Regions from separate parts of the Cytobacillus sp. FSL R5-0377 genome, predicted to be linked through region 3. Evidence: riboswitches for the same ligand, from Rfam matches in the RefSeq annotation. Region 3 holds a riboswitch; each other region holds the start of a gene.
What was found. Region 3 has a riboswitch for S-adenosylmethionine ahead of NSQ49_RS15390 (methionine ABC transporter ATP-binding protein). Riboswitches for the same ligand answer to the same signal wherever they lie in the genome.
Positions count from the first base shown of each region.

Region 1: linked by a shared signal. The riboswitch ahead of metK (methionine adenosyltransferase) and the one ahead of NSQ49_RS15390 (methionine ABC transporter ATP-binding protein) in region 3 are both predicted to bind S-adenosylmethionine.
Region 2: linked by a shared signal. The riboswitch ahead of NSQ49_RS06770 (homoserine dehydrogenase) and the one ahead of NSQ49_RS15390 (methionine ABC transporter ATP-binding protein) in region 3 are both predicted to bind S-adenosylmethionine.

Region 1 covers NZ_JBBORA010000001.1:3,290,594-3,294,826, forward strand. Annotated here, with positions in the region: gene pckA (phosphoenolpyruvate carboxykinase (ATP)) at 1-939, opposite strand, end outside; gene NSQ49_RS16850 (thiol-disulfide oxidoreductase DCC family protein) at 1,158-1,532, shown strand; SAM riboswitch class I at 1,638-1,753, shown strand; gene metK (methionine adenosyltransferase) at 2,062-3,255, shown strand; gene asnB (asparagine synthase (glutamine-hydrolyzing)) at 3,547-4,233, shown strand, end outside.
Region 2 covers NZ_JBBORA010000001.1:1,356,230-1,360,462, reverse strand. Annotated here, with positions in the region: gene yhbH (sporulation protein YhbH) at 1-980, shown strand, start outside; gene NSQ49_RS06780 (general stress protein) at 1,038-1,646, opposite strand; gene NSQ49_RS06775 (NUDIX hydrolase) at 1,861-2,496, shown strand; SAM riboswitch class I at 2,576-2,677, shown strand; gene NSQ49_RS06770 (homoserine dehydrogenase) at 2,786-4,003, shown strand; gene NSQ49_RS06765 (hypothetical protein) at 4,064-4,233, opposite strand, start outside.
Region 3 covers NZ_JBBORA010000001.1:3,027,874-3,032,106, reverse strand. Annotated here, with positions in the region: gene NSQ49_RS15400 (MetQ/NlpA family ABC transporter substrate-binding protein) at 1-157, opposite strand, end outside; gene NSQ49_RS15395 (methionine ABC transporter permease) at 176-826, opposite strand; gene NSQ49_RS15390 (methionine ABC transporter ATP-binding protein) at 816-1,847, opposite strand; SAM riboswitch class I at 2,012-2,112, opposite strand; SAM riboswitch class I at 2,214-2,313, opposite strand; gene NSQ49_RS15385 (PAS domain-containing sensor histidine kinase) at 2,551-3,966, shown strand; gene NSQ49_RS15380 (NRDE family protein) at 3,998-4,233, opposite strand, start outside.

The DNA of each region.
Region 1 (4,233 bases), 260 kb from region 3:
AGTGCTGTCATCGTAATCTGCAACCCGGGTTTCGCTGTTTACCACTACATTTTCTAATACAGCACCAAAACGGATCGCATCAAAAATCTGCGGTTCTTTTTCACGGGATAAGTTGATGCATTTCGCGTAGCATCCGCCCTCAATATTGAAGACTCCATTCGCAGACCAGCCATGCTCGTCATCACCGATTAGCTTGCGGTTCGGATCTGCAGATAAAGTTGTTTTTCCAGTTCCGGATAAGCCGAAGAATAAAGCAACATCGCCTTCCCGTCCAACGTTTGCGGAACAGTGCATAGGAAGAATTCCGTTTTCTGGAAGCATGTAGTTCATAACAGAGAAGATGGACTTCTTCATTTCACCGGCATATTCTGTTCCGCCAATTAAAACGGTGCGGCGTTCAAATGAAATGATAATGAATGTTTCGGACTTTGTTCCGTCAACAGCAGGGTCTGCTTTGAAATTAGGAGCAGAAATGACAGTGAACTCTGCCTGATGATCCAATAGCTCGTCTTCTGCAGGGCGAATGAATAACTGGTGGGCAAATAGGTTATGCCATGCATATTCATTGATTACCTGGATAGGCATGCGGTGTTTTTTATCAGCACCTGCGAATCCTTTGAATACGAATACTTCTTCTTTTTCTTTTAAGTAATTGATTACTTTATTATAAAGATTAGAGAATGCTTCTTCAGAAATGGGCTGGTTTACACTGCCCCAGTCCATTTTGTCTTTATTTGATGCTTCTTCAACAATGTATTTATCTTTAGGAGAACGCCCTGTATACTTTCCTGTCGTAGCGCGAACAGCTCCAGTAGAAGTAAGGGACCCTTCATTGCGGTTTAGAACCTTTTCCACAAGCTGAGGAACGGATAATTGCACTTGAATGTTGCTGCCATTTAGTAATTCGCTCAATTCATTTGATATGCTTACAGAGTTCATCTGATGAATACCTTCCTTTTTCCCGATTTTTTTATGAAAGTGATTACATCTCGAAATTAGTATAACACATTGAAATGATTAGTCTATACTATTACGAAACTTTTTTGTCTGTGTTATAAAATTGTCACATTTGGACATGCAATCCACTTTAATCACCTTATAACTGATATATGCTATTATAGAAGAAAGTGTTAATTTTATCATGGGACTGATCTAAAATGAAGACAATTGCCCTATATGATGGAACATGTTCTTTATGCAAGGAAACAAAGAGGATTTTTAATAAACTCGATTGGCTGAATAAAGTCGAATGGATCTCCCTGCAGGAATATGAAAAAATGCAGGGCACTTTATCGTTTTCCAGACATGATTTGCGGAGGGAGCTTCATATTATTACTCCCGCAGGCAGCGTGAAAAAGGGTTACACTGCAGTAAGGAGACTTCTGTTCCTCTTTCCTGCAACCTTTTTAATCAGCACCCTGTTGTATATACCACTCACAGCACTTCTGGGCAATCCGACATACAAATGGATTGCGAAAAACAGGCACAAATTTCTAAAGAAAAAGTGTGATGATGGAAGCTGTTCTCTATAAGGATGAAGCAGAATTTTTAAAGTCGGAATTTTACTGTGAAAAATAATGAAAATCTGTTGACATGGTTCGATAAAATACGGTATGATTCAACCTTGAACGGATACTCTCTTATCCCGAGCTGGTGGAGGGACAGGCCCTATGAAACCCAGCAACCTGCTAAAGGCAATAATCAGCAAAGGTGCTAACCTGACGCAAGGACGTAATTCCTTGAACGATAAGAGTGAAAGGCGCGAATCGATTTGCTTTCAACCTTTTCACTAATGAGAAGGTTTTTTATTTTGCAATGAAATGAACGGCTTTTGGAATGTACTATTTATGTGAGTTTTTGGCATGAATCTGATAAATGGTTACCTGGCATTCTTGCCGGCGCTGTCTATTTTTCTAATAAAAACTCCATGTTTATTTCATACTACTAAGGGAATGAGTTCCGTATCAAACAGAGATCCATGAAATGACAGGGAAAAGTTATTTTTTCCGCTTCCCCATTTCTTATTCTCGCTCAATTTTCTATTTATAAGGAGGAAGCCAGATGTCAACAAAACGTCGTTTGTTCACTTCTGAATCAGTTACTGAAGGTCATCCGGATAAAATCTGTGACCAGATTTCTGATGCAATCTTAGATGCGATTTTAGCTAAAGATGCGAATGCCCGTGTTGCTGCAGAGACTTCTGTAACAACTGGACTTGTATTAGTTGCAGGTGAAATCACAACATCTACATACGTAGATATTCCAAAAATCGTTCGTGAAACGGTAAAAGAAATCGGTTATACCCGTGCCAAATATGGTTTCGATTCCGAAACATGTGCTGTTTTAACTTCCATTGATGAGCAGTCTGCTGATATCGCAATGGGGGTTGACCAGGCACTTGAAGCACGCGAAGGGCAAATGAGCGATCAGGAAATCGAAGCAATCGGTGCAGGAGACCAGGGATTAATGTTCGGTTTTGCCTGCAACGAAACGAAAGAGCTTATGCCTCTTCCGATTTCTTTAGCACATAAACTTTCCCGCCGCCTGACTGAAGTCCGTAAAGAAGAAATCCTTCCTTACCTTCGTCCCGACGGAAAAACTCAGGTAACTGTTGAGTATGATGAAAACGACAAGCCTGTGCGCATTGACACAATCGTTATTTCTACTCAGCATCACCCAGAAATCAGCCTTGAGCAAATTCAGCGAAATCTGAAGGAACATGTTATTAACCCGGTTGTTCCGAAAGAACTAATTGATGAGAATACTAAGTACTTCATCAACCCGACAGGACGCTTTGTTATCGGCGGACCTCAAGGTGATGCTGGCCTGACAGGACGCAAAATCATCGTAGATACTTACGGCGGATATGCACGCCATGGCGGCGGAGCGTTCTCCGGCAAGGATCCTACAAAGGTTGACCGCTCTGCTGCATATGCTGCACGTTATGTAGCGAAGAACCTTGTTGCAGCCGGTTTAGCAGAAAAAGTTGAAGTCCAGCTTGCTTATGCGATCGGTGTGGCACAGCCTGTTTCGATTTCTGTTGATACATTTGGAACTGGCAAAGTGGATGAAGATGTATTAGTTGATCTAGTAAGAAAGCATTTTGATCTTCGTCCTGCAGGAATTATTAACATGCTTGGCCTTCGCCGCCCAATTTACAAGCAGACAGCTGCTTACGGACATTTCGGACGTACAGATGTTGACCTTCCTTGGGAGCGTACTGACAAAGCAGAAATTCTTCGTTCTGAAGCGTAATATAAAAAGCGGGAGTTGCATTTATGATGTAACTCCCGCTTTCTTTTTTGCGTCTAATACTAATAGGGTGTTAATCACTTTTCGGTCTTTATGCTCTATAGTCGTTTATAATTTTATGGTATCGTATAAACTTCGGATAATGGCTTAATTTTCCGTATAGAAACATTTTATATTCTGCGTGCTAATTATTAGCGATTAGTGGTAGTATTATAGGGTATGTTTTCTAAGACAAAGAGCCGCCTGAGGCTGTATCTTAATATTGAGAAAAGAATGGAGTAGGTGACGTACATAATGTGTGGTTTTATTGGTTGTGTACATGAAAAAGCACAAAATTACCGTGACGCAGATAAAGAACAATTCCAAAATATGAATGATATCATTACTCATCGGGGTCCGGATGATTCAGGATACTATTTTGATGATCATATTCAATTCGGCTTCCGCCGGTTGAGCATTATTGATATTGAAAGCGGACACCAGCCGCTGACTTACGAGAATGAGCGATATTGGATCATCTTCAATGGTGAAATCTATAATTATGTGGAACTTCGTGAAGAACTTCTCAAAGCAGGATTAAGCTTTGAAACCAGCTCAGATACAGAAGTCATAATTGCGCTTTACAGCCATATGAAAGAAAAGGCTGTTGAAAAATTGCGCGGTATGTTTGCGTTTGTCATTTGGGATAAACAGGAGCAGTCCCTATATGGAGCCAGGGATCCATTTGGGATTAAGCCTTTCTTTTATTACGATAAGGGAGACCGCACGTTCTTTGGATCAGAGAAGAAGAGCATCTTATTGGCGCTTAAGAATGATGTATTGAACTATGACTCCCTGCAGCATTATCTGACCTATCAGTTTGTGCCTGAGCCGCACACGATGTCAGAGGGGATCCATAAGCTTGAGCCAGGCCATTATTTTACTAAAAAAATTGGTGCGCCGATGGATATTAAACGCTATTGGAAGGCTGCTTTCCATCCA
Region 2 (4,233 bases), 1.7 Mb from region 3:
CATTGGATGAATACAAAATCCGTTATAACTATGATAAAAACAAACATGTCGGCCAAGGCGATGGAGATAGCCAGATTGGAGATGTAGTGGCGCGTGACGGATCCGGCAGCCAGAAAGGACCCGGAAAGGGGCAGGGGGCAGGCGACCAGGCAGGCGAGGATTATTTTGAAGCAGAAGTTTCATTGATGGAAATTGAAGAAGCTTTATTTAAACAATTGGAATTGCCTAATTTAAAGAGAAAAGAGCAGGATGAAAATATTATTGAGGATATTGAATTTAATGATATTAGAAAGACTGGATTAATGGGTAACATTGATAAGAAGAGGACCATGATGTCTGCATTCAAGCGCAATGCAATGAAGGGAAAGGCGGCATTCCACCCGATTTATAAAGAAGATTTGAAGTTTAAAACCTGGAATGAGATAATAAAACCTGATTCTAAGGCTGTCGTACTTGCAATGATGGATACGAGCGGCTCAATGGGGATCTGGGAAAAGTATATGGCCAGAAGCTTTTTCTTCTGGATGACGCGGTTCCTGAGAACCAAATATGAAACTGTCGAAATTGAATTTATTGCTCATCATACTGAAGCAAAGGTAGTTTCAGAGGAAGATTTCTTTTCCAAAGGAGAAAGCGGAGGAACGATTTGTTCATCTGCCTACCGAAAAGCGCTTGAATTGATTGATGCTAAGTATGACCCGCGCAAATACAATATTTACCCTTTCCACTTCTCAGACGGTGATAACCTGACCTCTGATAATGCACGCTGTGTCAAGCTGGTGGAAGAACTGATGAAGGTCTCCAATATGTTTGGATACGGTGAGGTCAACCAGTATAACCGCCACTCGACCCTGATGTCCGCCTATAAAAATATTAAGAATGAAGATTTCCGATATTATATTCTTAAGCAAAAAGCAGATGTATTCCATGCGATGAAGAGCTTCTTTAAAAGGGAAGAGGATAACAAGAAATATGCGTAAGAGAGGGGAAACCTCTCTTTTCGTTTCAGCAAAAAGCCCCCTTTTCAGGGGGCTATGCTATTTAAGCCTTTCCTTGGCAAGCTGCTCATCTCTATTTAATTCTGAGCTGATTTTTATCGCTGAATTAGTTGAAGTCTGAACACGATTATGATTCTCATTGACACAGCATGTACCTGCGGATTTATCTGCAAGTGTCTTGATATCCGATTCATGGACAGCCTCCCGGGCTGAAGCACTCTCCAAATATCCTTCAGAGTGTTCAGCATTGATCCTCTGATTGTCCTGAGGGGACCCAGGATATTGCCCATAATAGTCAGCGATTAAAACATATTTTCCATCAAAAACCATGCTTGCGTACTGATCCAGATCATGTTCATCAAACCGTGTACCATCTTTTTTATCAGGATCAATTCCGGAACTTGTGTCCGGGTCTTCCCCCATGAAAAGAGCTTTAACTGAATCAAGAAAACGCTGATTGCCCAGTTCCTGAGATCCGACTATTCGCAAGTTTACTCCGTAATTGTCTGCAAAGGCTTCAAGGTTTGCTCCATCCTTTGAGACGATCACAAGATTTTCCTTCTGATACCCATTTGACCCTGCGCCTTCAATGGCCTCTTTAAGCTCTTGCTGTGTATCGTATCCGCCTATTAATATATTCTTCTGCATATTTTTCACTCCCATTGTCATTTGATATTTTTTTATTTTCCCTGAATTGCAGGCGGGGAAACTTTCTTTTACTTTTGAAGGGCAGGGACCATTAATACAGCAGATGGGCCTTAATCTTTATATGGGACAAGCCGTATATATTAATAAAACGCAAAGAATACAGTATGATAAGGATATAAAAACTGAAATGTATTGCTGCTGGAGGTGGGCAGAAATGGAGATTGAGAAACTGGCTAAAAGGCTGAGGAACAGAACCCCCATCATTTTAGGGAGTGAGCGATATTCGAAATTCGCTATTTTGCTTCCGCTGGTTGAGATCAATAATGAGGTTCATGTCCTTTTTGAAGTGCGTTCATTAAAAATGAGAAGGCAGCCTGGGGAGGTATGTTTCCCCGGGGGAAGAATAGATCCGGAAGATAGGGATGAAGAGCATACGGCCATCCGTGAAACCTCTGAGGAACTCGGTGTGGATGAAGACAGCATCACAGATGTTTCCCCGCTGGATTACATGATTTCTTTTGGCCAGATTATTTACCCTTATGCAGGCATTATCCAAAACCCGGAGCAGATTGTGCCGAACCCTGATGAAGTAGAAGAGATCTTTACTGTCCCTCTTTCATTTTTAAAAAACGTAAAGCCGGAAACATATCACGTGAATTTTAAAGTAGAGCCGGAAGAAAATTTTCCTTTTGACTTGATTGCTGGAGGAGAAAATTACAATTGGCAGACAAGAAGAGCAGAAGAAGTATTTTATTATTTTCAGGATAAGGTCATCTGGGGGCTTACAGCCAGGATTCTTAAGCACTTTCTTGAAATCATAACGGATACCAGGGAAAGTGAAAGCGTTTGAAGAAAATAATTTATCAAAAAAAAGGTTGACGCAGTCCTTAAAAATGTTTATCATTCATATAAATTGAATACTTAGAAACTTCTTATCAAGAGAGGCGGAGGGACTGACCCTATGAAGCCTCGGCAACCAGCATTTATGCACGGTGCCAAATTCAGAGGAATACATTTTCCGAAGATAAGAAGGCGGAATGAACGGATAGTAAATTCAAACCCCTTCTTGTCTGTAATGGACGGAAGGGGTTTTTTGTTTTACGGCAGGCACGATAAATTGTATCCAGGGGGAATGAGAGATGTCAGTGATGACGATTGGGCTATTGGGGTTTGGAACAGTTGGAAAAGGAGTATATGAAACGATCAGCAAACATCAGGGAAGGCTACAGGCGGTGTTAGGGAAAGAAGTGAAGGTCGCAGCCATCCTTGTTAAAAATGTGAATAAGCATACTTTGCCTGATGATGAGGTGCTTTTAACAGATGACTTTCAAGATATCATTGAGCTTCCAAAGCTTGATGTCGTAATTGATGCCATTGTTGGCAGGGAACCGGGCTATACATATTTACGCCAGGCAATATCGAGAGGATGCCATGTCATTACAGCCAATAAGGAAATGTTTGCATTTCATGGAAGTGAGCTTTCGAGGCTTGCAAAAGAAAAGAATGTATCACTGGGATTTGAAGCAACTGTCGGCGGCGGAATTCCCATCATTCAGACCATCAAACAGCTGCTGAATGCCAACCGGATAGAACGAATTGAAGGAATATTAAATGGCACATCCAATTTCATTTTGACAAGTATGAGGGAGGAGAATTTATCATTTGAAGAAGCACTGAGAATAGCTCAGGAAAAAGGTTATGCAGAAGCCGATCCCAAAAATGATATCGAAGGATATGACGCCTTTTACAAAGCAGTTGTTCTAAGCGAGCTGGTATTTGGGAAAGCGCCGGCACAGGAATACTCTGTCAGAGAAGGTATTACTGATATTACGATTGAGCAAATTACTTTGGCTGATTCGCTGGGCCTGAAGTTCAAGCATGTAGCATCCATTCAGAAGGAAAAAGATTCTATCCGCTGTACAGTAAAGCCGGTCCTGACAGGAGAAGCACATCCTTTGTACAGAGTAGAAGGCGTGCAAAATGCCGTTTCCATCGATGCAGATATTGTCGGAAATATCAGCCTGCAGGGGCCAGGAGCAGGCATGTTCCCAACGGCAAGTGCAATTATTGAAGATTTAATTCATGCAGGAAAAGCCGATTTTCCTTCAGCATTTGAGGAAGCAGTATCGGAAGAGAACGTTGTTGAACAGCAGATCTGGGTTGTATTTGGTAATGTTGAGCAAACAGAGCTGCCAGAGGGAATTGAAATCATCAGCAAAGTGTCAAAAGAGGCTGTGATTGTTAAGGCATCTGCAGAAGCTGTGTCATTATTAGACAGATCTGATTGGAAGGCATATCAAGTGCTTGGAGATTATGCACATGATGCGGTGAAGCATAAGCAGGTTCAGCCGGTCTAAAAAACAGAAGGGGCAGCTTACGAGCTGCCCCTTCTGAAGTATAATTTGAGATGGTGGATACTAAGCCTGCTGTTTATTCAATAATGGATTATTTAATCCTGAATACAGGTCTTTAACATGAACTGTTACTATCTTAGCGCCAATCTGGACATGGACCATATTATCAAAAACGGCTGTTACCAGGCCGTTTAATGAAACATTTGCACCAATATTGAGATCTTTGCCGGGAG
Region 3 (4,233 bases):
TTTCAGCCTTCTCAGCAATAAAATCCCAAATGCGTGTATCTGATCCGCTGACACCCAATTTAACTTTCTTTGTTTCTTCTCCGCCTGTAGTACTTGAGCATGCGGCAGTAAAGACAGCCAATGCTAAAATAATGAATGATATAAATAGTTTGTTCATGATGTATTTCCCCCTATGTTATCTTCTTCTGATTTTTTTGGATAAGAGATTTCCGAATGACTGAAGGCCCTGAACCATGACCACTAAGATTGCAACAGTAATCAGCATGACGGTTGTATCGAATCGCTGATAGCCGTATGTAATGGCAAGGTCACCAAGGCCGCCTCCTCCAACTGCCCCAGCCATGGCAGATGCTCCTACCAGACCAATTGTCGCAATGGTAAAGCCCAATACCAGCGAACTAAGTGCTTCAGGAATCAGGAATTTTAAAATGATCTGTCCTGGTGTCGCTCCCATTGCTTCTGCCGCTTCAATGACGCCTGGATCCACCTCGAGCAATGAATTTTCTATTAATCTCGCAATGTAGGGTCCTGCATAAAAGACAAGAGGCACTACGGCTGCGGCGGTTCCAATCGATGTTCCGACAATCATCCGGGTAATTGGGATAATGGCTACCATTAAAATGATGAAAGGAACTGATCTAAAAATATTAATAATGCTGTTTATGATGTTAAAAACAACGGTGTTTTCCAGCAGATGCCCTTTCCTGGTCACAACAAGCAATATGCCAAGCGGGAGTCCGATAAGAGCTGAAAACAGCAGTGAAAATGCCACCATTTGGACCGTTTCGATTAAGGCTTCAATGATTTTTTCCTGGTTAACTAGCACGTGCAGTCACTTCCTTTATTGAAACTTTTTCCTGGCTGATGTACTGAATCGCCCTTCTGATTTCACTGTCCTGCCCCTGGAATTCGACAATGAGATTGCCAAACGGGGTTCCCTGCAGTTCTGTAATATTTCCAAACAGAACGTTGAAGTCAATATTAAACTTTTTAGCAACCTGTGAAAGCAGCGGCTGGCCGGCAGAATTCCCGACAAAATTGATTCTGAATACCTTTTGAAGCCCCTGCTGCTTTTCAATCACTTGCTTAATGGATTCAGGTATTTGATCATTCATAACCGTGCTGACAAAGTTTTTCGCTGTTGGGGTTTGGGGTGAAGAAAAGACATTGAAGACAGTTCCTTCTTCAATAATCTTCCCTGCCTCGATGACAGCGACACGATCACAGATCTCCCTGATAACAGACATTTCATGAGTAATGATCAGAATCGTAATGTTGTATTCTTTATTTATTTTCTTCAGCAGCTGCAGGATCGAGCTGGTTGTCTGCGGATCCAGAGCAGAAGTTGCTTCATCACATAATAGAATGGAAGGCTGTGTTGCGAGCGCCCGGGCGATTCCGATCCGCTGCTTTTGTCCGCCTGACAGCTGATCAGGATAGCTGTTCGCCTTGTCGGCAAGCCCCACGAATTCTAATAGTTCATGGACACGCTTTTTTATTTCACCCTTCGAGACCTTAGCCAGTGTGAGCGGCATCGCCACATTGGCAAACACTGTTTTCGAGTTTAAGAGATTGAAATGCTGAAAGACCATACCTATGTTTCTTTTCACTTCGCGAATTTCTCTAACAGATAAAGCCGTCAAGTCATGGCCGCTGACAATGACCTTTCCTGAAGTCGGCTTCTCCAGCCAATTGACACAGCGGATCAAAGAGCTCTTTCCCGCACCGCTGAAGCCGATCACCCCGAAAATCTCCCCCTTATTAATCTTTAAATCTATTCCATCCAGAGCAGCTACCTGCTGACCTCCGCTTTTATAGACCTTCTTTAAATTCTGAAACTCTATCATGCAGCCTCTCTCCTTTGTGGTGGTTGGTGACAGGCACCTATACCAATTTGATGAACTGGTATAGGTACCTGTCACCTTTCATTGTCTAACTATTCCAATCCGAAAACTAAGAATTATATCCTGAAATTTACCCCTTCCATCAGAAGAGGTTTTTTAAAGTCCTCTCCTTATCTTCCAGGCTTTTGCCTGCTGGATTTGGCACAGTGCAGTCTGCCTGCTGCCGAAGCTTCATTGGGCCAGGTCCCTCTGCTTCTCTTGATAAGAATTATTCATATGTTTATGAATAGAATCTTGATGCAATATTTCCGCGTAAAACAAAAACCCTCTTCTAAAGAAAGAAGAGGGCAGCATTTATCAATGGTCCTCTTCTTATCTTTCAAGCAATGCTTGCTGGATTTGGCACGGTACAATTTTGTCCGCTGCCGAGGTGTCATAGGGCCAGTCCCTCAACCTCTCTTGATAAGAAGATTTTTAATATGCGGTTGTTAATATGCTTAATACTTTACCATCTTAAAGTAAAGAAAGTCAATATAAAGTTTAAATATATTTTATTTGATTACCGCCTCCTGGTCTGAATCCGCTCTGTCATTAACCCGTATGCTATGTACTCTTCTAAAAAATGATAGTTAAATCCTATGTGTCTATACCTCTATCTCATGTATAATAATGGAAAAGTGTCATTTCTCAATAAAGGAGGGACAAAATGATTATGACCGAGAATCCGGCAGATTTATTCGCCGACAAAGTCGAAGCGAGGAATCTGCAGCTGGCCATTCAGCATTCCAGCGATGTGATTGCAAGAGTGACAAAAGAAGGCGTTGCTTTATATGTCTCCCCTTCCTGCCTATCAATGCTGGGGTATACGCAGCAGGACTTTTATCGAAGCAGCCTTTATACATACTGCCATCCCAATGACCGGGATCTTCTTAGAGATGCATTGGCAGATCTTGAACAACTCCCGCATAAACGGGAGACTTTTCGTTTCAGACATAAGGAAGGCCATTACCTATGGCTGGAAGCCAATTTTACAGTCATTAATGAGGATAAAGAAATGATGTGCATCATCCGGGATATGACACAGAGAATTATCATGGAAGAGGAAATTCTTGAAACACAGGAGAAGTACCGCTTTCTGGTGGAGTACTCCAAGGATACGATCGGAATGGTGACACAAAAGGGGATTTGGACCTATATCAATAATGAAGGAAAGAAGCTCTTTGGGTTCACGAGCATCAAAGAGATAATCGGCACCTCCCTCCACGACTACATCCCTCCTTCAGAACATTCCACCCTCGATGATTTTCTGCAAACAAAGCTGAGCGTGAATTTTGAGCTTAATCTGATCCGGACCGATGGACAAGTAAGAAAAGCTGAAGTCCAGCTGATTCCAACCACCTTCAAGAACAGAAAGGTATACCAAATCATTATCAAAGATGTAACCGGACAAAAGAAGACTGAAGAAAAGCTGCAGAACGCTGAAAAACTTTCCGTTGTCGGTCAGCTTGCTGCAGGCATTGCCCATGAAATCCGCAACCCGCTTACAGCCATTAAAGGCTTTACGCAGCTATTATACGAAGAACATAAGGGTAATTTCGCAGAGGTCATTCTAAATGAGCTGGAACGGATTGAAGGCATCGTCAATGACCTGCTCGTTCTCGCCAAACCTCAAATAACCGAAATGGAAGAAACCTGCCTGACAAACGTTGTAAAAAGTGTGATTACCCTTTTAAACAGCCAGGCGGTTATGGAAAATATCCTGATCGAATTAACTCAATCACCCGGCGAGTTCTTTGTGAAATGTGAAAAAGATAAAATTAAGCAGGTCCTGATTAACATCATCAAGAACTCAATTGAAGCCATGCCAATGGGCGGCAAAATAAACGTCGATATCCGTCAGGAAGACCAATCTGTCATCATCAGTGTCGAGGATGAAGGAATCGGCATACCGGAAGAACGCCTCGCCAAACTGGGTGAGCCTTTTTACAGTACAAAAGAAAAAGGCACCGGCCTTGGCATCATGATCTGCAAAAAAATCATTAAAAACCACGGCGGAAACCTTTACATCCACAGCAGGGAAAAGGAAGGAACAACGGTCCGCATTACTTTACCGATTGCCTAAATAAAAGAAGCCAGCCGCCTAAACTGGCTTCTTATTCTTGGAGAATAAATTCCTGTTCCGCTCTTTCACCCCCAATATGTACCCTCTCCTTGTAAAAAATCTCATCCTCTGACACCAGCAAAACGGTTGAACTCCTTGTTCCGTAGCCATCGCTTTTGATAAATAAAGGAGACAGAATCCGTTCCCATTCAAGTGAAACTCCTGTTTTGGGAAGCAAATCATCGGGTACAGGGTCTGTATTCCGGAGAAGTGTGAACAGGTCTTCTG